2 regions of the Verrucosispora sp. CNZ293 genome follow, and region 2 is predicted to be linked to the other one. Evidence: riboswitches for the same ligand, from Rfam matches in the RefSeq annotation. Region 2 holds a riboswitch; the other holds the start of a gene.
The links. Region 2 has a riboswitch for cobalamin ahead of CLT74_RS08925 (ribonucleoside-diphosphate reductase subunit alpha). Riboswitches for the same ligand answer to the same signal wherever they lie in the genome.
Positions count from the first base shown of each region.

Region 1 (12,003 bases), 1.1 Mb from region 2:
TGGTCACCGCGAAGCTGGCATGCTCGGGAAGCTGTCGGGACCGACCGTGGGGACCGCCGGAGTCGGGAAAGGATCATCATGGGCAGCGAATTGGCCGACATCCTCGATGCGGCAGCCCAGGGGCATTTCCCGGCACCGGACGGCGGTATCACCGTGGTGCCACAGCCAGGCAGCCGCGACGCCGGAGTCGTCGCATTCACCGCCCATTCCGTGATCTTCACCGAGGAGGACCCGCTGTGGGTGCGCCGCACCCTGGCTGCTCTCGACTGCGACGCCCTGGCGGCCGCGATGAATCCGGCCTTCCTGAGTGCGCTGCTCGACCGCACCCGGCGCTCGATGGACACGATCGACCTCTTGACGGTGGCGAGCCCGCTCGCCGGTGAGCCCCAGCTCAAGCTGGAAGAAACTGCGGGCGCGGATCATCCACGTCAGGTCAGGGCACGGAAGCGCCGGGATGACGTCCGGGTCTGGGCGGCCGAGGGTGGACTGGTCATCCTCGGCCGCGGTGTGGCAGGCCGCTGGGAAACGGCTATCGAGGTCGACGAGGGGCATCGCCACCGGGGCCTCGGGCGGGCACTGGCGACGGCCGCCCGGCATCTGGTGCCCGACGGCCAGCCTGTCTGGGCGCAGCAGGCCGCCGGTAACGCCCGCAGCGTCCGTGCTTTCCAAGCGGCTGGCTTCCGACCGGTGGGAGCCGAAGCGCTCCTGCTCCACCCGTAGGCGTCACGGAAATCAGCTCAACGTGAAGGTCACGTCGTCGACGTCGAAGGTCGTGACGCCGTTGCCGGCTGTCTCGCTGGAGAGAAAGCTGGCCGTCGCGGTGCGCTCGGTCGTCGCGGTCCCGGACGACATGCTGTACTGCCGCCACTGCGACCCACCGTCGAAGGCCAGCGAGAACCTCGTCTTCGGGGGTATCCCGGTGACCGCCAGCCCGACGTTCAGGTAGTCGCCGCGCATGGTCTCCGTGGTGGTGGTCCGGACCCAGAAGCGCACCGTCAGGTCGCAGTTGGCCGGCACCGTGACGGTGCTGCGCAGCAGGTCGGTACGGGTCACGTCCAGCCCGGCGAAGGTGGCGTACGCGCGGCCGTGGTGTGCCGGCCGGGTCGCGTCGCCGAGCACCACCATGCGAGGGCCGGCTTCCCAGCCGGTGGTGCCACGCTCGAATCCCGGGTTCGGGTGGATCTGCCCGGCGCAGGGCGGGTCGGCGGCCGGCTGGCCGTAGGGTGCGCTGCCCGTGGTGAGCACCAGCAGGGCGGCGGCGAGGGCGGTGGTGACGAACGCTTTCATCAGTCCTCCCCGTGTCGGAGCATCCGACGAACGATGCCAATCGACAATGCTCGATGAGATTCGGGGCGTCAAGCACTTCCCGGGTTCCGGCGCCCGCGGCGCTGTGACATATTGCCCACCCGAGCGGCCAGCGGATTCGGCAGCCGATACCTACAGTCGGGCCATGGGCACCGACGAAGGGTCACCCGAGCCGGCGCAAACCCCCGGTCGGATGCCCGTACGAGCCGTCTACCCCGGCAGCTTCGACCCCTTCACCGCCGGGCACCTGAACGTGGTGGGCAGGGCCCGCGCCCTCTTCGACGACGTGGTCGTGCTCGTCGCGGTCAACAGCGGCAAACACCCGGACGCCGACGAACAGGCGCGAGCGGCCGCTGTCCGGGCTGCCCTGCCTGTCGAATGGACCTCCGTCACCGTCGCGGCCTGGCGCGGACTGACCGCCACCTACTGCCGTCGCCACCACGTAGGAGTGATCGTGCGCGGCGTGCGTGACCCGAGCGACCTGCAGGCCGAGTACCGGCTCGCCGCGATGAACCATTCGCTGGGTGTACCCACCGTGTTCCTGCCCGCGCAGCCGGAACTGAGCAGGGTGTCGTCGACTGCGGTGCGTACGGTGGGAAAGTCGCTCCCGTCCACCCCGTCGTAGCCTGCCGTCCATCGGCGTGCTCCGTCCCGTACCTCGGACACTGCCGACCAGTCGACACGCTCCGGCCCGTACGATGGCCTGTGGTGCTGGTGCGTCCCGGCCGTGAGGGCGGGACGTCGTAAGAGGGAACCCGGTGTGAATCCGGGGCTGCCCCGCAGCGGTGAGTGGGAACGACAGCCGTCAACAGAGCACTGGACCGCGAGGTCTGGGAAGCGACGGCCAGTAGGCGACCTGGTGTCATGCCCACGAGTCCGAAGACCTGCCAGCGCTGCGCGCGCCGCCGGTGTGCGCCGCCGGCGGCCTCTCGGGAGGGTCAGGGCGGAAGCCGGTACCTGACCCGTACCCGCCTTCCCCTCCCCGTGTCCGCCGGACACTTCGAGGGAAGGACCCCCTTGGTGAGTAACGCGTTCGGGCAGAGCACAGTCCTCGGCTATCCACGCATCGGTGCCAGTCGGGAGCTGAAGAAGGCGGTCGAGGCGTACTGGACCGGCACCATCGACGCCGAGGCGTTGCACAGCACCGCCGCCGGTCTGCGGGCGCAGGTGTGGCGGACGCTGCGCGACGCCCGTCTCGACGCGATCCCGTCGAACACCTTCTCCTACTACGACCACATGCTCGACACCGCCGTCGCCGTCGGCGCGGTCCCGACCCGGTTCACCCGGCTCGGCCTGTCCACGCTGGACACCTACTTCGCGATGGCGCGCGGGGTCGACGCCGAACCGGCGTTGGAGCTGACGAAGTGGTTCGACACCAACTACCACTACCTGGTGCCGGAGATCGGCCCCGACACCGTCTTCACCGCCAACCCGGTAAAGGCGCTGGGCGAGTACACCGAGGCCCGCGAGCTGGGCGTCACCACCCGGCCGGTGTTCGTCGGACCTGCCACGTTCCTGCTGCTGGCCAAGGGGGAGGATCCCTTCGCCCGCCTCGACGACCTGGTCGAGACGTACGCCCGGATGCTCGCCACCCTGGCCGGCGCGGGCGTCGGCTGGGTGCAGCTCGACGAGCCGGGCTACGTCGCCGACCGGACCCCGGCCGAGATCGACGCCCTGCGCCGCGCCTACACCCGACTCGGTGAGCTCGCCCACCGACCGCGGATCTTCGTGGCGACCTACTTCGGTGACCTCGGCGATGCGCTCCCGGCCCTGCTGGACACCCCTGTCGACGCCGTCGGTCTGGACCTGGTCGCCGGACCGGGCAACCTCCACCGCCTCGCCGCCGCCGGACCACTGGGTGGCAAGACCGTCGTCGCCGGCCTGGTCGACGGTCGGAACATCTGGCGCACCGACCTGCGGGCCGCCGTCACGGCCGGCGCGACCGTCGCCGGCCTGGCCGACCACGTCGCCGTCTCCTCGTCCTGCTCGTTGCTGCACGTCCCGGTAGACCTGTCCGCCGAGACCCACCTCGACCCCCGGTTGTCCGAGCGACTGGCGTTCGCCCGGCAGAAGGTCGACGAGGTCGTCATGCTCGGCCGCGCGCTGCGCGACGGCACCACAACGCTCCCCGCGCCCCTGCCGGCCGCCCCGGCCGACTGGCGCCACGACGACGTACGCGGCCGCCTGGCCGCGCTGCGCCCCACCGACCGGCAGCGTGGTGACTATCCCACCCGGGCCGCCCGGCAGCAGGAACGGTTGGGTCTGCCGGAGCTGCCGACCACCACGATCGGGTCGTTTCCGCAGACCGCCGAGCTGCGTAGGGCCCGCGCCGCGCACCGGGCCGGCAGCCTCGACGACGCCGGCTACGCCGATCGGATGCGCGCGGAGGTGGAGCAGGTCATCCGGTTGCAGGAACAGCTGGGCCTGGACGTGCTCGTGCACGGGGAGCCGGAACGCAACGACATGGTGCAGTACTTCGGCGAGCAGCTCGACGGCTTCGCCGCCACGCGGCACGGCTGGGTGCAGTCGTACGGCTCCCGCTGCGTACGCCCGCCGATCATCTACGGTGACGTGGCCCGCAAGGCACCTATGACAATCGAATGGTCGACCTATGCGCAGTCACTGACCAGCAGACCGGTAAAGGGCATGCTCACCGGCCCGGTCACCATCCTGGCCTGGTCGTTCGTCCGCACCGACCAGTCTCTCGCGGACACCGCCGACCAGGTCGCGCTGGCCCTGCGGGACGAGTGCCGCGACCTGGAGGCCGCCGGGATCCGGGTCATCCAGGTCGACGAACCTGCGCTACGCGAGACGCTGCCGCTGCGCAGCGCCGACCAGAAGGCATACCTGGACTGGGCCGTCGGTGCGTTCCGGCTGGCTACCAGCGGCGTCGCCGACGACACGCAGATCCACACCCACCTGTGCTACTCGGAGTTCGGCGAGGTGATCCACGCCATCGACGCGCTCGACGCCGACGTCACGAGCATCGAGGCGTCCCGGTCGAAGATGGAGGTGCTCGACGACCTGGCCGCAATCGGCTACGGCCGGGGCGTCGGCCCCGGGGTGTGGGACATCCACTCGCCCCGGGTGCCGACGCGCGACGAGGTGGTCGAGGCGCTGCGCCGCGCCGTGGCGGCCGTGCCGGCCGGCCGGCTGTGGGTCAACCCGGACTGCGGGCTCAAGACCCGCGCCTACCCTGAGGTCGAGGCGTCCCTGCGGCATTTGGTCGCCGCCGCCGCCGAGGTCCGCGACAACTGACTCCTGAGCCGGGCGGCCGCACCACACCGGGGCCGCCCGGCCTGCCGGTCAGCGCGGTGCTGCTGCCCCGTCCCGGAGGTAGACGAGCTGGTGGTGGACAGCGGCTGTCACCCGGTCGTGGTCGCCGGTCGCCAACAGGTCGAGCAACGCGCCCCGGAGCACCGCGAGAGCGAGAGTACGGCGGGCGGCGCCCGGGGCGCTGTCCCGCTCCTGCGGGGGCTGGCAGTCGGCCAGGACGGTGAGCCAGTCGTGCACCGTCGCCGCGGCGAAACCCGCCCAGACGCCGTCCGGCTCCACCAGGGACGTGGCGTAGGTTTCGGCCCACAGCTTCAGCAGTTGCTGGTGCTCCGCGGCGGCGAGCCACCCCCAGAGACGCTCGACGGCGGTGGCCAGGCCGATGGCCTCCGGGTTGCCGGAGTTCTGGATGTGGTTGAGCAGTGCGAGTTCGTCAGCCCGGGCCCGGGCCAGGACCGCCCGGGTCAGGCCGTCCTTGTTGCCGAAGAGGAAGACCAGGACGCGCGGGCTGGAACCGATCGCGGCGGCCAGCGGGCGCAGGGACAGATGCGCCAGGCCGTGCTCCAGCGCGTACCGGTACGCGGCCTCCAACAGTTCGGTCTTACGCGCGGAGGGAATTGTCCTGTCCTCGGTCACCGGCGTAGCCTATCTCCACTGAAACGATCGTTTCAGCGACCGGAAGGGCTGAGCCATGACCCATGGGTGTCAACGGCAAGTCGAGATCACCGTGCGTCCCGCTGATCGCCCCGGCGACCTGGGCTGGGTGGTGATGGCCCACGGCGAGACCTACCAGCAGCAGTTCGGCTGGGGCACCGACTTCGAGGCACTCGTCGCGACGATCGTCGCCGACTACGCCTCCGGCCACGATCCGTCCCGCGAGGCGGCGTGGGTCGCCGAGGCCGACGGCGAACGCGTCGGCTCGGTGTTCCTGGTCGCGGGCGACGAGCCTGGCACCGCCAAGCTGCGCGTCCTCCTGGTCACACCGAAGGCTCGTGGCCTCGGCATCGGCACCCGCCTGGTCGAGCAGGGTCTCACCTTCGCCCGGCAGGCCGGTTACCGGCAGGTCGTGCTCTGGACCAACGACATCCTCGTCTCCGCGCGCCGGATCTACCAGGCCGCCGGGTTCAGCCTCATCGACGAGCGGCCCCACCACAGCTTTGGCGACGGCCTCGTCGGGCAGACCTGGTCGCTGACCCTTCACCACCACGGGCGAGAGCACCCGACGAACGGATCAGCGGGCTGAAGCCGGACAGCGTCAGTCGCCGACGGCATGCTCAGACCGCGCGGACCTCGCCGAGCCGCTTGACCGCGTAGTCGTCGTCCCAGCACACGGCGGCCTCCCACGCGGCCGACGCCTGCGCCGCGATGTCGTACGCGCCGTCGTCGAGGCCGGCGGCGTTGTCCGGCAGCACCAGGTCGAGGTCCGGCACGTCGACGTGCGCCTCGTCCCAGTCGATGAGCGCGACCCGACTCGCGGTCATCCGGATGTTGCCCGGATTGGTGTCGCCGTGCACGACGCACGTCCGACGTCCAGCCAGCCGCGCCCACGCGGCCCGGCAGCGAGCAACGCCCTCGACGGGCATCGCACCCAGGTCGATCTTCGTCCCGGTCTCGGCGTGCAGGAGGTCGGTCGACGATCGCCAGCCCGGGCGCTGCGGCCAACCCCTCGTCAGCCGATGCAGCTCGCGGAGCGTGTCAGCCACGCGACGCCAGTCGGCAGGCGACTCGGGCGGTCCGCCCTCGAGATAGGTCATCACCACCAGACCATCGGCGAACAGCCGGCCGTCCGCGGTCGGGATCGGCACCGGCACGGTCAGACCCGCGCTGTCGAGGTGCCGGAGAAGTTCGGTCTCCCACGCCAGATCAGCGTCGCTCCTGGCACCGAGCCGGCCGACCGCACGACGCCCGTCGACAGTTACGCTCCACACGTCGTTTGCCACTCCGCCAGTGAGCCGCTCGACGCGAGCCGCATCCGCACCCCACTGCCCAAGTGCCTCCCACCCCATCTGGCAGATCCTACGAGGTCTGCGTCTGCGGGCCCGCTCGCAGGCAGGCGTTCCCTGACCGGCCGTGAACCCGATCGCGTGAACGCGGGCCAGACGCGAGGATGGGTCCATGGAGGATCCGTTGTTCGCGTGGGCCCGGCAGGTCTGGCGTGAGCTGTCTGGCGTCGCCATGGGCTTTCCCGCTGACGGCGGCGTCGACGTAGCCGTCTCGACGGGATCGCTGCTCTGTCCCCCTGGCTGGGTCGGGATCGTCGTACTCGGTGACGCCGCCCTCGTCACGGTGCCGGCAGACCACTGGACCGCATCGGTACGCGAGGCGCTGCACGGTGTGCCCGTCGAGGCGCTGACCGACGATGACCGGCTGCGCACCGTCCTGCCGGTCGTCGAGGTGCTGGGCCCGGCGAGCCTGGCGTACCTCGACGTGGACGGCTTCCGGCCGGCTCAGCTCGACCCCGCCAAAGTGGTACCCGGCGACCATGCCGATCTCGCCACGCTCCTGGCGTCTGTCCCGGCCGATGATGCCGACGAATGCGGGTTGGCCGAGATCGACTCTTCCGCGTTCGTGGTACGCCATGGGGACCGCTGTGTCGCGGCGGCCGGCTACCGACGTTGGCCGGCTCGGGTAGCCCACATGTGCGTACTCACCGCGCCGGATCATCGTGGGCGCGGGTTGGCCCGTGCGGTCGCCTCCGCAGCCGTCACGGACGCCCTGGCCGGTGGTCTGCTGCCGCAGTGGCGGGCTCGACCGCAACCGTCGCGCCGAGTGGCGCAGGCGCTGGGATTCCGTCAGCTCGGCACCCAGCTGAGCGTACGGCTCAGCGAGCTGCCGCCCGACGTGTGCCAGTGACGCGACGGTGCCGATCCGCGGGCTACCGCGTGAAGTAGGCGGCGCTCTCCGCGTCTGCGGGGTAGTAGGACTCGATTGCGACCTCGTCGATGGTGATGTCCATCGGGGTGCCGAATGTGGTGATGGTGGAGAACAGCCGCAGCTCTCGTCCGTCGATGTTGAGGATCATGGGGATCACGACGTCGGCGTCGACACGTCTGTCTGGCTCGTTGTCGGGTTCGGGTGCCAGGAGTTCCTCGTAGAGTGCGGTGAGTTCAGGGTCGGGAGCTGTGGCGAGTTGGCGTGAGATCCGGGTGCGGAACACCGCGCGTACGTCGGCCAGGTTGACGACCAGGCGAGCGAGCCCGCGCGGGTTCAGTCCCAGTCGCACCAGGTTGACCGGTGGCCGTAGCAGGTCGGGAGCCACCTGTGCGAAGAAGGGTTCGACCGCGCGATTGGTCATCACGATGTTCCACCGGCGGTCGAAGACCAGGGCTGGGTACGGCTCGTGTGCGCGGAGCACCCGGCGGATCGCGTCGTGGACGGCCGACAGCGCCCTGTCGTCGAGGGGACGTTCGGTGTAGCGGGGCGCGAAGCCGCCGGCGAGCAGGAGCCGGTTGCGATCACGGAGCGGCACGTGGAGTTGAGCCGCGAGCCGGAGGATCATGTCGGCGCTCGGCTTGGACTTACCCGTCTCGACCAGGCTGACGTGACGAGCCGAGACGTCCGCGGCGATAGCAAGATCCAGTTGGCTGAGACCCCGGCGATGCCGCCACTGCCGCAGAAGTTCCCCGACCACGTACACGATCATGAAGCGTACCCATTGTGGAGTCGAACGCCATGAAATCCGATGTCATCGACAAGCGACGCGGACGCGGAAACACTGCGTCCATGACCACGGAGAACAAGAACCTCGTCCAACGGGCGCTGGCAGGGCTGATCGAGACAGGTGACGTCGAGGCGCTCGCGCGGTCGCTGAGTGATGACTTCCTCCACCACCGGCCGGGCTCAATCACATCGACGAAGGGGGAGTGGCTCGCCGCCGTCCGCGCCGCACTGGTGTCGCTCGCCGGCATGCAGGTCGAGATCCGTCAGGTGCTGGCCGACGGCGATCACGTAGTGGTGTACTCACGGCGCTGGCTGCCGGACGCGGGACCAGAGATCGCAGTCGTCGACATCTGGAGGATCGACGACGGACTGATCGTCGAGGGGTGGGAGATCATCGAACCGGTCGCCCAGGTGGCCACCAATCTGGTGTGGTGGGAACCAGCGCATCGCTGACCCTGGGTGCCCACCGCGGCCGAGGTTGGCGACTACATCGACGTACAGCTGACCCGGGCGGCTCAGGGGACGCTGTTGCCGTACGCGCAGGTCGCAAAGATCAGTGGGCGCGCCGTGGGCGCAACGGCCTACTGGGATTCCCGGCGCCTGCCGGACCGCGATGAGCTGTACGCGGTGGAGGTGGGCTTCACCTGGCTGGCAGGGTCGGCGCAGGGCACCGGACTGAACACGGAGGCGAAGCTGCTGCTCTTCACCAACGCGTTCGAGGTGTGGAAAGTGTCCCGCGTCGACCTCAAGACCGACGCCCGCAACACCGTCTCCCGCAGGGCGATCGAGCGTACGGGTGCGCGCTTCGAAGGTGTCCTGCGGCGCTGGTCGAGGTCGTGGGCACCGGGTGAGGCGGGGCTGCTACGAGACTCGGCCATGTACTCGATAATCGATTCTGAATGGCCGGCCTGCCGGACCGCACTGCGGACGTGGGTCAGACAGGTCACGAGTCGCTGAGCCGACCACCTGGGGGCTCGTCGCCACGGGTCAGCGCCGGGCGGCTACTCGTGCGGTACGACGCGGAAGTCGGTGACGAAGCTGGCGACGCGTCCGTCAGCGGTGCGGCCCACATACGTGGCGTACACGCCGTCACCCCACCCGGAGCCGACGAGATGCAGGTTGGCGCCGGTCCGCTCGTCCACCACCGTGGTGATGACGGCGTCGACCGGGTCATCCGGAATCCGCGCCGGGATGAAGGTCTCCTCGACCCGCTCGTAGTCCCATTCGCACAGTGCGGCGATGGCGACCTCGTCGGCAAGCGTGCCGGTACCCGCGTCGACCGGGTACCCGAAGAAGTCGTCGTCGCCGAGGACGGCCGGGTCCTGGCCCGGCAGCAGCGCCATCGACCACGTCGCGACCGGCTCGTCGGCCACCCTCACCTGCAACGCGGTGATCCGTCGCTGCCACGGGCCGTCGTCGGTGTGCACCGCCGCCACCCACGCCGTCACCGGGTACCGGCCCGGCGGCACCGTGTCGACGAACGGTGTGGCGTGTGGCACCAGCGGATCGCACCCCACCACCCGGCCGGACGGCAGCACCACCGGCCCGAGGTCGTGCGCTTCGACACGGTAGGTCATCCCGTCACGTACGACGCGATACCCAGCGGTCAATACTAGGTCAAGATCCGGCACGTACGGCATGACGCGCAGCGTATCCGCGACACCGCCGCCTCCGGGTCCGCGACAGTCGGATGCGGGTACCACAGTTGGACCCACGTCCTGCCGGTGGCGGCGGCTGACCGCATGCCCGAACTCGTCATCCTCACCGGCCCGCTCCCGGACGTCTGTCCTCGACGTGTACGACATTCAACTCGTGGCCGTCCTGGTCTCGCTTTCCGCGTCCGTACAGACCAATGGCCAGATCGCTGCTGTCCGGGACCTCGTCGGGCCCCACGTAGGTCAGCACGTCGTTGTGGTGGCCGTAGACCACCCATCCGGGACCAGGATCGAGGGTGATGGTACCGAAGTCGCCGGCAGGTGAGCCGGCGCGGACGGGACCGTACTTCCGCAGGATGTCAACGGCCTGGGCGGCGAGGTCAACGCTCGGTCCGGGGTCTGGTAGTACCACGCAGGTGCCGTGGGCGAAGACGACCCAGGACTTGCCGTCCCCACGGATGATGCGACGCCAGGTTCCGGCCAGATCTTGCTCGGACATGACGATGATCATCCCTGAGCTCGTGCACCAACGCTACCCGTCACGAGGCCTACGAACAGATCACCCGCGAGCTGTTCGCCGCGCTCATGCACGCCTGCCGCTACCTGATCGCGACCGTCCCCGGCGTGCCGCTGCTCGACGGTAGCGCGGACCTCGTCTACACGGGCAAGGGTGCCCTGATCTGGATGCCCGACATCGACGCCTGGGCCGTCGAGATGGCCCGCCTGTTGCGGCCCGGCGGCCACCTGTTCCTCCACGAGGGTCACCGCCCCGCCGCGCCATGAGCCGGATCCCCGAGCGAGTTCCGGCAGCCAGTCCCATACCTGTCGCGTCGACCACGGCCTTGATCACCGAGACCGGGGAATCGGTGCGCCGGAGCAGCTCCATGGCCACCTGATCCACGTCGACACCGGACGCCAGCAATGTCCGTGCCATCTCCGTCAAGAGACGGATCCGCTCCGCCCGCTGCGCCCTGTCGGTCACCACGAGACCGTACCGTCGAAACCTTTCAAGCCCGGCCCGGCCGAACCAGGCGCCGCTCGGTGCGGCGGACGCCAAAACACGTGCCGGTCCGGACCCGTACCGTGACCACATGTCGAAGCAGGTGATCGTGCTCAACGGCGGGTCGAGCGCAGGAAAGTCGGGAATCGTTCGGTGCCTGCAGGCGATCCTGCCGGATCCGTGGCTTGCCGTCGGGGTCGACCGGCTCATCGAGGCCATGCCGGCAACCATGCGCTCGCCGGAGAGCATCGACTTCGCAGCCGACGGCACCGTCATCGTCGGGCCGGAGTTCGACAGGCTGCAGGAGGCCTGGATGGCCGGGGTCGCCGCGACTGTCGGAGCCGGTGCCCACGTCATCGTCGACGACGTCTTTCTCGGCGGCGCTGGATCTCAGCAGCGATGGCGGGCCGTGCTCGACGGACTGGACGTGCTGTGGGTCGGCGTCCGCTGCGCTGCGGAGGTCGCCGCCGGTCGCGAGATCGCGCGCGGCGACCGGGTCCGCGGGATGGCCGCCGCGCAGGCCGACGCGGTGCACCAGGGCGTGGTGTACGACGTGGAGGTCGACACCACGCACACCGAGTCGATCGTGTGTGCCCAGACGATTGCGGCTCGGCTGTAGCGAGGCTGGACGTGCCGTCGTCGGCATGAGCGCGCAACCCGTACCCGTTCCGGATGCCGGGTGACCGGTTACGGCGTTCGCGGCGGCTCGGCGGGGCGGCTGCTGGTGTGGTAGGCGTTCTTGGCGGCGACCACGGCGGCCTGGAGGTGCTCGGGCTCGACGCCGTGTACGTTCAGCGGCGGGTGCAGACGCCTGACAAGTTCGGTCTCGATGGTCGCCGGTTCCGCGTCTTCCGCCCAGGTCAAGCGCAGGTGTGTGTGCATCCACGTGGTCAGCCGCGCCTCATCCTCGGGGACCAGGACGACCCGGTCGGTCCAGGTCGTCCGGTATCCCTCGGAGACAAGAAGCCCGGCCAGGGTACGGCGCAGAGTCGAGCTGCCCGAACGCCTCAGATGGTTGCGCAGGATCCGCCCCCGCAGGCTGGTCGCCCGTCCGAGGTACAGCAGCCGCAACGACGGGACGTTCTCGTTCGGCAGCCCGGGGAGGTCGGG
Region 1 is NZ_PEFR01000001.1:879,767-891,769, forward strand. Features, by position in the region: gene CLT74_RS04025 (GNAT family N-acetyltransferase) at 79-720, shown strand; gene CLT74_RS04030 (hypothetical protein) at 733-1,287, opposite strand; gene coaD (pantetheine-phosphate adenylyltransferase) at 1,451-1,930, shown strand; cobalamin riboswitch at 2,001-2,211, shown strand; gene metE (5-methyltetrahydropteroyltriglutamate--homocysteine S-methyltransferase) at 2,326-4,563, shown strand; gene CLT74_RS04045 (TetR/AcrR family transcriptional regulator) at 4,612-5,214, opposite strand; gene CLT74_RS04050 (GNAT family N-acetyltransferase) at 5,270-5,821, shown strand; gene CLT74_RS04055 (phosphotransferase) at 5,853-6,584, opposite strand; gene CLT74_RS04060 (GNAT family N-acetyltransferase) at 6,694-7,431, shown strand; gene CLT74_RS04065 (helix-turn-helix transcriptional regulator) at 7,454-8,221, opposite strand; gene CLT74_RS04070 (nuclear transport factor 2 family protein) at 8,236-8,691, shown strand; gene CLT74_RS04075 (GNAT family N-acetyltransferase) at 8,698-9,195, shown strand; gene CLT74_RS04080 (DUF4241 domain-containing protein) at 9,240-9,815, opposite strand; gene CLT74_RS04085 (hypothetical protein) at 10,000-10,392, opposite strand; gene CLT74_RS04090 (methyltransferase domain-containing protein) at 10,479-10,676, shown strand; gene cpt (chloramphenicol phosphotransferase CPT) at 10,985-11,512, shown strand; gene CLT74_RS04100 (GIY-YIG nuclease family protein) at 11,581-12,003, opposite strand, start outside.
Region 1: it holds a riboswitch for cobalamin, as region 2 does, so the genes downstream of both, metE (5-methyltetrahydropteroyltriglutamate--homocysteine S-methyltransferase) here and CLT74_RS08925 (ribonucleoside-diphosphate reductase subunit alpha) in region 2, are expected to answer to the same signal.

Region 2 (12,003 bases):
CTACGAGGACGGCGACGGCCCGGAGTCCCGCTTCGGCCGGGTGATGCCGGTGATCATGGAACACGGCGCGGCCGTCGTGGTGATGTGCATCGACGAGGAGGGGCAGGCCCGCACCGCAGCGGACAAGGTCCGTATCGCCTCCCGGATCGTCGACGACCTGACCGGACGCTGGGGGATGCGGCTGCCGGACATCATGGTCGACGCGCTGACCTTCCCGATCTCCACAGGTCAGGAGGAGACCCGCCGCGACGCCATGGAGACCATCGAGGCGATCCGTGAGATCGCCCGACGCTACCCCGGGATCAACTTCACCCTGGGCATCTCCAACGTCTCCTTCGGACTCAACGCCGCCGCCCGGCAGGTGCTCAACTCGGTCTTCCTGCACGAGTGCGTGCAGGCCGGGCTCACCTCGGCGATCGTGCACGCCAGCAAGATCCTGCCGATGTCGAAGATCCCCGACGAGCAGCGCGAGGTCGCCCTCGACATGGTCTACGACCGCCGCCGCGAGGGCTACGACCCGTTGCAGCGGTTCATCGAGCTGTACGAAGGCGTGGACGCCGCCTCGGCGCGCGCCACCCGGGCCGAGGAGCTGGCGGCGCTGCCGCTGAACGAGCGGCTCAAGCGGCGGATCATCGACGGGGAGCGCAACGGCCTGGAGGCCGACCTCGACGCGGCGATGGCGGCGGGTACCGCCCCGCTGCTCATCATCAACGACATCCTGCTGGACGGCATGAAGGTCGTCGGTGAGCTGTTCGGCTCCGGTCAGATGCAGCTGCCGTTCGTGTTGCAGTCCGCCGAGGTGATGAAGACCGCGGTGGCCTACCTCGAACCGCACATGGAGAAGGCCGACGACGACGGCAAGGGCCGCATCGTGCTCGCCACCGTCAAGGGCGACGTGCACGACATCGGCAAGAACCTGGTCGACATCATCCTGTCCAACAACGGCTACGACGTGGTGAACATCGGCATCAAGCAGCCGATCTCCGCCATCCTCGATGCCGCCGAGCAGCACCGCGCCGACGCCATCGGCATGTCGGGCCTGCTGGTCAAGAGCACAGTCATCATGAAGGAAAACCTGGTCGAGATGGCGTCGCGCGGGGTCGCGGAGCGCTGGCCGGTCCTGCTGGGTGGCGCGGCGCTGACCCGGGCGTACGTCGAGGACGACCTGCGGTCGATGTTCCCCGGCCAGGTGCACTACGCCCGCGACGCCTTCGAGGGGCTGTCCCTGATGGACCGGGTGATGGCCGCCAAGCGCGGCGGTGCCCCGGTGGTGGATCCCGAGCGGGAGGCGGCCCTCGCGGCCCGGCGGGCCCGCCGGGAACGGCAACGTGCGGTGGTCGCCGAGTCGCTGCCGGAGCTGCACGACACCTCGGTACGCTCCGACGTCGCCGTCGACGTGCCGGTGCCGGTCGCACCGTTCCACGGCACCCGGGTGGTCAAGGGGGTGCCGCTTGCCGACTACGCGGCACTGCTCGACGAGCGGGCCACCTTCATGGGCCAGTGGGGTCTGCGCGGTGCGCGCGGTGGCAAGGGTCCGTCGTACGAGGAGTTGGTGGAGACCGAGGGCCGGCCGAGGCTGCGCTACTGGCTGGACCGGCTGATCGCCGACCAGGTGCTGGAGGCGGCCGTGGTGTACGGCTACTTCCCGGCCTACTCCGAGGGCAACGACCTGGTGGTCCTGGACGAGAACGGGCACGCCGAGCGGGCCCGGTTCACCTTCCCCCGGCAGCGGCAGGAGCGGCGGCTGTGCCTGGCCGACTTCTTCCGGCCGCGCGGCGAGGACCTGGACGTGGTCGCGTTGCAGCTGGTCACCGTTGGCCAGCCGGTGAGCGAGTACGCGGCGAAGCTGTTCGCTCGCAACGAGTACCGCGACTACCTGGAGGTGCACGGCCTGTCGGTGCAGCTCACCGAGGCACTCGCCGAGTACTGGCACAAGCGGGTCCGGGCCGAGCTGAAGCTGCCCGACGGCCGTACCGTCGCCGACGACGACCCGGCCGACCTGGCCGGTCTGCTGCGCACCGACTACCGGGGTTGCCGGTACGCGTTCGGCTATCCGGCCTGCCCCGACCTGGAGGACCGGGCGAAGATCGTGGAGCTGCTCGGTGCCGAGCGGATCGGCGTGCAGCTGTCGGAGGAGTTCCAGCTGATGCCGGAGCAGGCCACCGACGCCATCGTCGTCCACCACCCCGAGGCCAGCTACTTCAACGCCAAGTGACGCCCGCAGGTGCCGTGACCTGCACTTCCGGCACCTGCGGTAGGAGTTTGATCATGATCAGGCCGTCCAGGGCCTCCGGTTCGTCATCGTCGGCCTGGTCCTCACCGAACGCCTTGTCAATGGCCCGGCGGGTACGGTCCGCACTGGTGGGCAACAGGTGGGTGTGGGTCCACAGGGCGAATCCGGGGTCGGCGTGACCCAGGTACGCAGGCATCGCATTGGCGCTTGGCCGGCTCATGCCGGTGACACGGAATGACGGCGGTCACGGTGCCGCAGCGGCCAGCACCACACGCTAGACGGCCTGATCCCGATCACCGTCAACGAACTCCGACGGCTGTTCCACGCTCTGATCATCGAACCCACCCGACGCGTCGGCGACGTCATCGCCTGGTCCATCTTCCAACGCCAGCGCCAAGCCAAAGCCAAGATCGGTCACTACACCCGATAAGACCTCACCGAGCCCTGAAACGGATCTGCTACTGGAGTACTAGGGCCACTGGACGGCCTCAACGACGAGTTCTGCGGAACACGAATTATCATCGATCCGCTCGGCTCGAATGGTGAGCGATGACTTGCCCTTAGGCACGCGTAGTTCCTGTTCCTGACTCCCAGAACCAGCCATGCCATTGCCGAGAGCTTCGCCATCAGCGAGAAGCTCCCACCGAACCCGCGCGCGGTCCAAGCATCCGTCAACGACGATGCTCAGATCTCGCTGGCGTGCCGGACCCGAGAGGGTGGCCTGTGCCTGAATTATCTGTCCCGACGAGTCAAGGAACCAGCGATTGGTACATGTAGTATGCATTCCGAAGTTGAGACCCCCGGTCGTGCATTCCTGCTGTGCCGCGTCGCCGATGGAGAACCGCATTTCGGTGCGATTAGGAACCTGAGGAAGAAGCAAGGCGGCGACGACCGACAGTGCAGGGAGGCCAAGTGCCACTCCTGCCACACCGAGCCTACGGCGCGTCTTCTTGCGCAGGATGTCCTTGGCGGTCGTGCACTCGGATTCGTATGCGGCCAGGATCTCTGGCTTGTCCAGGGAGAGCGCCAACGCGCGGACAAAGGGCCTCGCCATATCCAGCGTCGCCTTCGTTCGAGAGGAGGTGTTCGACGCTTGCACGGCCACGATGACAGCGACTAGCGTGCCTGTTATCGCCGCAAACCAGGACCCCCGTTCCAGCCAGTCTGTCCAGTCCGACATGGCTCTCCCTTTTCACCGCTCCGCAGTTGCAGGAAATACGAGCGAGCATAGACGGACGTCCGGCGGCACGCCGGTTCTGCTTCGCTCTGCGGCAGGCACCCATTGCCCCATTTGCGCGTATTCCGGCGGGCTCCCAGTTCCCACGCTCGCCGCACCACTTCCGGCGCGCCCACCACGACCGGTCGCCAGCACCGAGCGGCGTAGTAGGTCGACCGAGTTCTGCCGCAACGCCAGGGTGGCCAGGCGGGTGCCGTAGCGGCCGAGGGCGAGCGCGGTGGCGGGGTCGAGGGAGCGTACGAAACTCTGCTCGATGCGTCGCGGCGCGCGGGCGAGGATCTCCTCCGCGAGCCGGTCCTGCTTTCCTGGGATTCTGTCCAGGTTGGGCTTCACCCGGCCAGGATGGCAGAACCGCGCGAGGTTCAGCACTCGTCGCTGTCCATCTCGCCGACACGGCCCGGCTCGTCCAGCGGCTCCTGCCGCTGCGTGTCGGAGCCGGGTACCGTCGATTGTGGCGGCTCGCTGGTGGGAGGCCAGCAGATCGCCGCACAGTCCTCCTCCCGGCAGCTTCGCCATGCCGCCGAGCGCGCGCACCATCGTCGACCCACGGTTCCCCGCTGAGCTTGCGCGAATTCGACGTGTCCGTGGCCTGTCACTGCGCGATCTGGCCCGCCTTGCGTACGTCGGGAAGAGCTACGTGCACGACCTTGAGACGGGCCGTACCCGACCGTCCCGGGAACTCGCCGCGTACCTTGACGACACGTTGCAGGCCGGCGGGCAGCTTGCCGCGATGGTCGTCGACGCGACGACGGTGACCACCCCCGACGACGATGACCGCCTGGCGTACGTGCTCGCCGAGCCGACCCGCCTCGACGCCGCTGCGGTGCGGCTGCTCGCCGAGGTGCTGGCTGCGCAACGCCGCCTCGACGACGTCCTGCCGGCTCCGGTGACACTGCCGGCCATGCTGGCGCAGTGGTCCACTGTGCAGCACCTCGCCGAGCGGGCCGCCGGGCCGTACGTCGGCCAGCTGCACGAGTTGGTAGCGGAGTGGACGCAGTTCGTCGGCTGGTTGCATGCGGAAGCCCGCAACGACGGTGAGGCGATACAGGTGCTGATCGAGGCCGCCAGGCAGGCCGACGCCGTCGACAGTGGCCCGCTCGCGGCGCAGGTGGAGAACTTCCGAGGCTACCTGGAGCGGCAGCGAGGCAACCCGCGCGGCATCGTGCGCCACTTCCTCACCGCGTACCACACACCCGGGGCGACGGCCCTGCAACGCGTCGGCGACGCGGTCCAGGCCGCCCACGGGTACGCGCTACTCGGCGATCGACGCTCAGCGGCAGGGCTCCTCCGTGAGGCGAGCGACCTCGCCGAGGCGGCCGAGCGCGAGCAGGCGCCGGTGCTGGCCTACTGGCTGACGCCCACGTTCAGCAGGATGGGGCTGGGGCTGGCCTATCTGGCGCTCGGCGACACGCCGGCCGGCGTCGACAATCTGCGGGCCGGGTTGGCCGGGTTGCCGCCTGACCAGCGGGATGCCGCATGGACGCAGGAGTATCGGCAGGCACTCGCGGTCGCCACCGGCTGAGCTGTCCGTCAACCGTCCCGGACAGGACGCCGGACGCCTCGCACCTGCCCTGAGTGCCCGCGGCCATCGCACGATTCTGGTGGGTGGTGGCGGTGCACCCCCACGTACCGCCGCCCCCGTCCCCGACCTTCGGCGGAGGTGATGGCGTGAGCAGATGGCACAGGTTCTGGTGGTGGCTGCGGCGGCGGCCGATACCGCTGGCTGACGGTGGGCAGTGGCGGGAGACCGTCGAGCAGGAGGCCGCCCGGCAACGCCTGCTCGACCAGGCCCGGCGCAACGCCGGGTGGTCCGTTGTTGACGGCGGCGTTGGACGACCTGCCGCGCGAGGATCCCGGCGAGCTGACGACCCGGTTCCTCGCGTGGCTGCGGTGCACCTGCGGGGCGTAGCTACGCCGGGGCGTGACCGACGATCGGCACCCCGTCGTATCCGCCGTCCTTTTCGTACGCCCGCCTGTCTGCGACCGGTCAAGCACGGCCCGGCCGGACGGCGCAGCCGGATGTGACGTCTGTTGCATGGACACGCCGACACACCATCTGGTGTCTTGCGTTCACGGGTGGCCCATATATGGTGTCACTCGTAGCTGGTTCGGGCGCCCATCCGGGGCGGCCGAGGCAAGAGGGAACCCGGTGGAAATCCGGGGCTGCCCCGCAGCGGTGAGTGGGAACGACAGCCGTCACACAGCACTGGGCTCCGGCCTGGGAAGCGACGGCCAGTAGGAGCGCGTAAGCACGCCCACGAGTCCGAAGACCTGCCAGCACGCCGCCCGCACTCGTGGGCGGCGGCCGCAGGCCGCGTGGGACGGCCGACGCCATCAACGGGCCGTGCCTGCTGCGCGGATCCCGTGGCGTCCTCCCGCGTGTCCGAGGCCCTGGGCAGACGGCGCGAGGAGAGAGACGTGACGGTCGTGCGGGAGGTCCCGGCCTCCGACGCAGGTGTGTCGGAGCAGCGCCGGCAGGTGATGCAGGTCCGCAAACGCGACGGCGCCACGGAACCGGTGGACGTCAACAAGATCGTCCGGGCGGTGGAGCGGTGGGTGGCCGACCTCGACGAGGTCGATCCGCTGCGGGTGGCCACGAAGACCATCAGCGGCCTGTACGACGGTGCCACCACCGCTGAACTGGACAAGCTGTCCATCCAGACGGCCGCCGAGCTGATCGGTACGGAGCCGCAGTACTCGAAGCTGGCGGCGCGGCTGCTGGCCGCGTACGTGGACAAGGAGGTCCGGGGGCAGCAGGTGGCCAGCTTCAGCCAGTCCATCCGGTACGCCCATGGCCTGGGACTGATCGGGGACGCGACAGCGGCGTTCGTGGCCCGCAACGCGCGCAAGCTGGACGACGCGGTGGACCCGGACGGTGACCTGCGGTTCGAGTACTTCGGACTGCGCACCGTCGCGGACCGTTACCTGCTGCGGCATCCACAGACCCGCGAGGTGGTGGAGACGCCGCAGTACTGGCTGCTGCGCGTGGCCTGTGGGCTGTCGCAGACGCCGGGTGAGGCGATCGGGTTCTACCGGCTGATGTCGAGCCTGGCGTACCTGCCGAGCTCACCGACGTTGTTCAACTCGGGCACCCGGCACACCCAGATGTCGTCGTGTTTCCTTGTCGACTCGCCGCGCGACGAACTCGACTCGATCTACGAGCGCTACCACCAGGTGGCGAAGCTGTCGAAGTTCTCCGGTGGGATCGGCATCTCCTGGTCGCGGGTCCGGGGTCGGGGCGCGTTGATCCGGGGCACCAACGGCAGGTCCAACGGCATCGTGCCGTTCCTCAAGACCCTCGACGCGGGGGTGGCGGCGGTCAACCAGGGTGGCCGCCGCAAGGGCGCGGCCTGCGTGTACCTGGAGCCGTGGCACCCGGACATCGAGGAGTTCCTGGAGCTGCGGGACAACACCGGCGAGGAGTCCCGGCGTACCCACAACCTGAACCTCGCCAACTGGATCCCCGACGAGTTCATGCGCCGGGTCGAGGCGGACGGCGACTGGTCGCTCATCGACCCGTCGGACGCGCCCGAGCTGCCGGACCTGTTCGGTGAGGCGTTCGACGAGGCGTACCGGGCCGCGGAGAAGAAGGCCGTCCGGACGGTGAAGGCCCGCGACCTCTACGGCCGGATGATGCGTACGCTCGCGCAGACCGGCAACGGGTGGATGACGTTCAAGGACGCGGCGAACCGCTTGTCCAACCAGACCGGCGCGCCCGGCAACACGATCCACCTGTCGAACCTGTGCACGGAGATCCTGGAGGTCAACAGCGACACCGAGACGGCGGTGTGCAACCTCGGGTCGGTGAACCTGGGCGCGCACGTCACCGCCGACGGCGTCGACTGGGAGAAGCTGCGCGCCACGGTACGCACGGCCGTGGTGTTCCTCGACCGGGTGATCGACATCAACTACTACCCGGCCGAGCAGACGGCGGTGTCGAACCCGCGCTGGCGTCCGGTCGGGCTCGGGTTGATGGGTTTGCAGGACGCGTTGTTCACGCTGCGTCTGCCGTTCGATTCGGCACCGGCACGGGAGTTGTCGACCCGGGTGCAGGAGGAGATCTTCCTGACCGCGCTGGAGACGTCGGCCGGGCTGGCCGAGCGGTTCGGCCCGCATCCCGCGTACGCCGAAACCCGTGCCGCGAAGGGCGAGTTGCATCCGGACCTGTGGGGTGCGGAGGTGACGCAGGCGCAGCGGTGGACCGAGGTGCGGGAACGGATCGCCCGCCACGGCCTGCGGAACTCGCTGCTTGTCGCGATCGCGCCGACCGCCACGATCGCCTCGATCGCCGGTTGTTACGAGTGCATCGAGCCGCAGGTGTCCAACCTGTTCAAGCGGGAGACGATGTCCGGTGAGTTCCTCCAGATCAACACCTACCTGGTCCGGGAGTTGAAGGCGCGCGGACTGTGGACCGCGCCGATCCGGGAGCAGATCAAGCGGGCCGAAGGGTCGGTGCAGGGCATCGCCGAGCTGCCGGCTGAGGTGCGGGAGCTGTTCCGTACCGCCTGGGAGCTGCCGCAGCGGGCACTGATCGACCTGGCCGCCGCCCGCGCCCCGTTCGTCGACCAGTCGCAGTCGCTGAACCTGTTCCTGAGCGCGCCGACCATCGGCAAGCTCTCCTCGATGTACCTGTACGCCTGGAAGGCCGGGCTGAAGACCACCTACTACCTGCGGTCGCGTCCCGCGACCCGGATCCAGCAGGCCACCGTCGCCGTCAAGCCGATCGTCGCGGTCAGCGACGACGAGGCGCTGGCCTGCTCCCTGGAGAACCCCGAGAGCTGCGAGGCGTGCCAGTGACCACAGTTTCCGAAACCAGCACCGACAAGCGGCAGATGCTGCTCGACCCGGGCATGGACCTGACCCTGCGGCCGATGCGCTACCCGCAGTTCTTCGACAGGTTCAAGGACGCCATCAAGAACACCTGGACCGTCGAGGAGGTCGACCTGCACTCCGACCTCGCCGACCTGGCCAAGCTGTCCCCGGCGGAGCAGCACCTGGTGTCCCGGCTCGTCGCGTTCTTCGCCACCGGCGACACCATCGTCGCCAACAACCTCGTGCTCAACCTCTATCAGCACGTCAACTCCCCGGAGGGGCGGCTCTACCTGTCCCGGCAGCTGTTCGAGGAGGCGGTGCACGTCCAGTTCTACCTGAACCTCCTCGACACGTACGTGCCGGACGAGCGGGAACGGTTCGCGGCGTTCGCCGCCGTGGAGAACATCCCGTCGATCGCCCGTAAGGCCGAGTTCTGCTTCAAGTGGATCGACTCGATCTTCGAGCTGCGGGAGCTGCGGACCCGCGAGGACCGGCGGGCGTTCCTGCTGAACCTGATCTGCTTCGCCGCCTGCATCGAGGGGCTGTTCTTCTACGGCGCCTTCGCCTACGTGTACTTCCTGCGGTCCCGGGGCCTGCTGCACGGCCTGGCCTCGGGCACCAACTGGGTGTTCCGGGACGAGTCGATGCACATGGCCTTCGCCTTCGACGTGGTCGACACCGTACGCGCCGAGGAGCCGGACCTGTTCGACGACGAGATGCGGCGGCAGGTCCGGGACATGCTCGCCGAAGCCGTCGAGTGCGAGGTACAGTTCGCCGCCGACCTGCTCGAACAGGGCGTGTCCGGGCTCTCCCTGGTGGACATGCGCGAGTACCTCCAGCACGTCGCCGACCGCCGGCTGGCGCAGCTGGAGATCGAACCGCTGTACGGGTCGAAGAACCCGTTCGCCTTCATGGAGTTGCAGGACGTGCAGGAGTTGTCCAACTTCTTCGAGCGGCGGGTATCCGCCTACCAGGTCGGGGTCACCGGCACCGTCGCCTTCGACGACGACTTCTGACGGCGGTCCGGCCGTAACCGCTGACCGGGTCCGGCCCGGCGATGATCCTGCCGATCACCGCCGGGCCGCCCGGTTCGTGGGCCTGCCTCAGACCCGACCGGCGATCAGGTACTGCATCCGGTGCTCGTGGTTCGGCGCGACTCCGAACCGCCGGTCCAGCTCGAAGACGGACGTCAGCGGCGTGGCGGTGACCCCGGTGAGCCCCGCCCGTACGAGCACTGCCACGGTCTGGTCGATGGAGGTCGCGGCGGCCAGTGGCAACGCGGCCCGTACCTCGCTGTCGTAGTGGTCGGCGAAGTTCTCCGAGGCGTTGTCCAGGCCCTCGGGGAACCAGGTGCTGTCGACCACCGCGACGGTGCCGCCGGGGCGCAGCAGGCGGGCCCAGTTCGCCACCGCGGTCTCCGGCTCGCGCAGCGTCCACATCAGGTAGCGGCTGACGACGGCGTCGAAGCTGGCGGGTGGGAAGTCCGGGTGCACGGCGTCGCCCCGCCGGATGACCGGACCGTTCGCCATCGCGGTGGCGTGCCGGCGGGCCTGGTCCAGCATGCCCTCGGCGAGGTCGATGCCGGTGACCCGGTGGCCGAGTCCGGCCAGCACCATGGCGACCTGCCCGGTGCCGGTGCCGACGTCGAGCACCTCCAGTGGCGCCGGGGGCAGCGCCTCGGCCCAGATCTCTGCCCAGGCCCGGGTGTCGGCGGCCAGGCGATCGGGACGTTGCTGGTACTCGTCGTAGCCGGGGGCCCGGCCGGTCCAGTACGTGTTGATGCGGTCCTGTGCGCTCATGACGGCACTTCGCTTCGCTGCGTGCCGTCATGAGGCACCACGGCGCTGAGTTGATGATTCGCTCGCTGACGCTCGCTCATGCGGCGCTCCTTTCGACGGCGGGCTGACCGTGCGGGTGGTACAGCAGGTGAATCGCGCCGTCGAGGTCGAGCCGCTGGATGCCGATGCCGTAGACGGGTTCGAGGACTGCGGGGTCGAGGACCTCGTCGACGGTGCCGGCGGCGGCGACGCCGCCCTGGCCGAGCAGCACCAGGTCGTCGCAGTAGCGGGCGGCGAGGTTGAGGTCGTGCAGCACGACGACGGCGCAGGTGCCGAGGTCGCGTACCAGCCGCAGGATCTCGTGCTGGTAGCGGATGTCGAGGTGGTTTGTGGGTTCGTCGAGCAGCAGGTGGGTGGCCTGCTGGGCCAGCGCCCGGGCGATGAGCACGCGTTGGCGTTCACCGCCGGAGAGGCGGGCGAACGGGCGTGACCCCAGGTGGGCGGCACCGACCCGGGTCAGGCACTCCGCCGCGATCCGGTGATCCGTCGGCCCGGTGCGTTGGAAGGTGTTCAGGTGCGGGCCCCGGCCCAGCAGCACCAGCTCCGCCACGGTGAGGGCGGTCTCGCCGCCGGTCTCCTGCACGACGACTGCCAACCGGCGCGCGGCCTCCCGCGGCGACAGCGCGGTCAGCTCGTCACCGTCCACGACGACCCGCCCGGTGCCGCTGCGCAGCGCGCCGTAGAGCAGCCGCAGCAGGGTGGTCTTGCCACTGCCGTTGGGGCCGATCAGTCCGAGGACCCGGCCGGGTCGCGCTGTCACACTGACCCCGTCGATCACCGGGTTGGCGCCGTAGCGCCAGGAAACCCGGGTCGCCTGGATCACGAGTCGTCCCGGAACCGTTGCACGATCCGCTCCAGACCGTCGATCGACAGCGGGGTCGGCGGCTCGGTGAAGTTGAACAACTGGGTCATCACCGCGCCGTTGCGGACCGCGTTGAGCTTCTCCGCGCCGGGAAGTCCGGTCAGGCCCTGCTCGACCGCGGCGGGGTCGCCGTCGCTGTGGAGCAGGATCAGCACGTCGGGGTCACGGCCGAGCAGTTCCTCGACGGTGACCTCGAAGACGCGTTCCGGCGTGTCGCCGAAGACGTTGCGGAAGCCGGCCGCCGCCAGTTGCGGGTGTGCCATGCTGGCGGAGCCGTACGCGTACGTGGTGCCGCCACCGACCGTCGGGTACAACACGGCGGCGGTACGACCGGATGCCGTACCCGCTGTGGCCTGGACCGCCGTCATCCGGTCCCTGAGCGCGCCGACCGCCGTGGCCGCCTCCGCCTCGCGGCCGAACACCCGACCGTAGGTTTCCATCTGCCGGTAGATGTCGTCGAAGCTGGGGGTGGCGGTGTTGTCCGGGCACATGGCCGGCTCCTCCAGCAGCGGGATGTCCACCGCCGAGAGGGTGTCGCGGGACAGGTTGTCGACCTCCCCGAGCACCAGGTCAGGCTCCTGGCTGATCACCACCTCCTTGGAGATCTGCAGGTGGCCGCTGGTGTCGGTCTTGTCGGTGAGCAATGGGATCCGGTCCAGCTCGGCGAGGGTCGCGGTGTCGTAGTAGTCCCTGGGGTACTGCCCGGCGCGGGCGGTGACCCGGTCCATCACGCCGAGCGCGTGCAGGTACGGCACCGCAGCGCTCTTGAGCAGCACGACCCGCTCCGGCGCGGCGTCGAATGTCACGTCGACGCCGCAGTTGGTGACGGTGACCGGGTACCCCGGACCGGCCCCCGCCGGCTCGTCGGTGCCGCCGCCGCAGGCGGCGACAAGCAACACCAGGGCGGACGTGGTCGCGGTGACGGCGAGACGGGTTGCCTTCATCGGTGCTCCTCGGCTCAACTGGCGCTCAGGCGCCGGTGGCGTGCAGACGGCGGATCAGGACGAGCAGGAAGGGGGCG
Region 2 is NZ_PEFR01000001.1:1,948,553-1,960,555, reverse strand. Features, by position in the region: gene metH (methionine synthase) at 1-2,215, shown strand, start outside; gene CLT74_RS08940 (hypothetical protein) at 2,202-2,429, opposite strand; gene CLT74_RS30180 (hypothetical protein) at 2,703-3,413, opposite strand; gene CLT74_RS30175 (hypothetical protein) at 3,426-3,803, opposite strand; gene CLT74_RS08930 (helix-turn-helix domain-containing protein) at 3,724-4,992, shown strand; cobalamin riboswitch at 5,558-5,763, shown strand; gene CLT74_RS08925 (ribonucleoside-diphosphate reductase subunit alpha) at 5,952-8,267, shown strand; gene CLT74_RS08920 (ribonucleotide-diphosphate reductase subunit beta) at 8,303-9,298, shown strand; gene CLT74_RS08915 (class I SAM-dependent methyltransferase) at 9,386-10,081, opposite strand; gene CLT74_RS08910 (ABC transporter ATP-binding protein) at 10,158-10,943, opposite strand; gene CLT74_RS08905 (ABC transporter substrate-binding protein) at 10,940-11,926, opposite strand; gene CLT74_RS08900 (iron ABC transporter permease) at 11,952-12,003, opposite strand, start outside.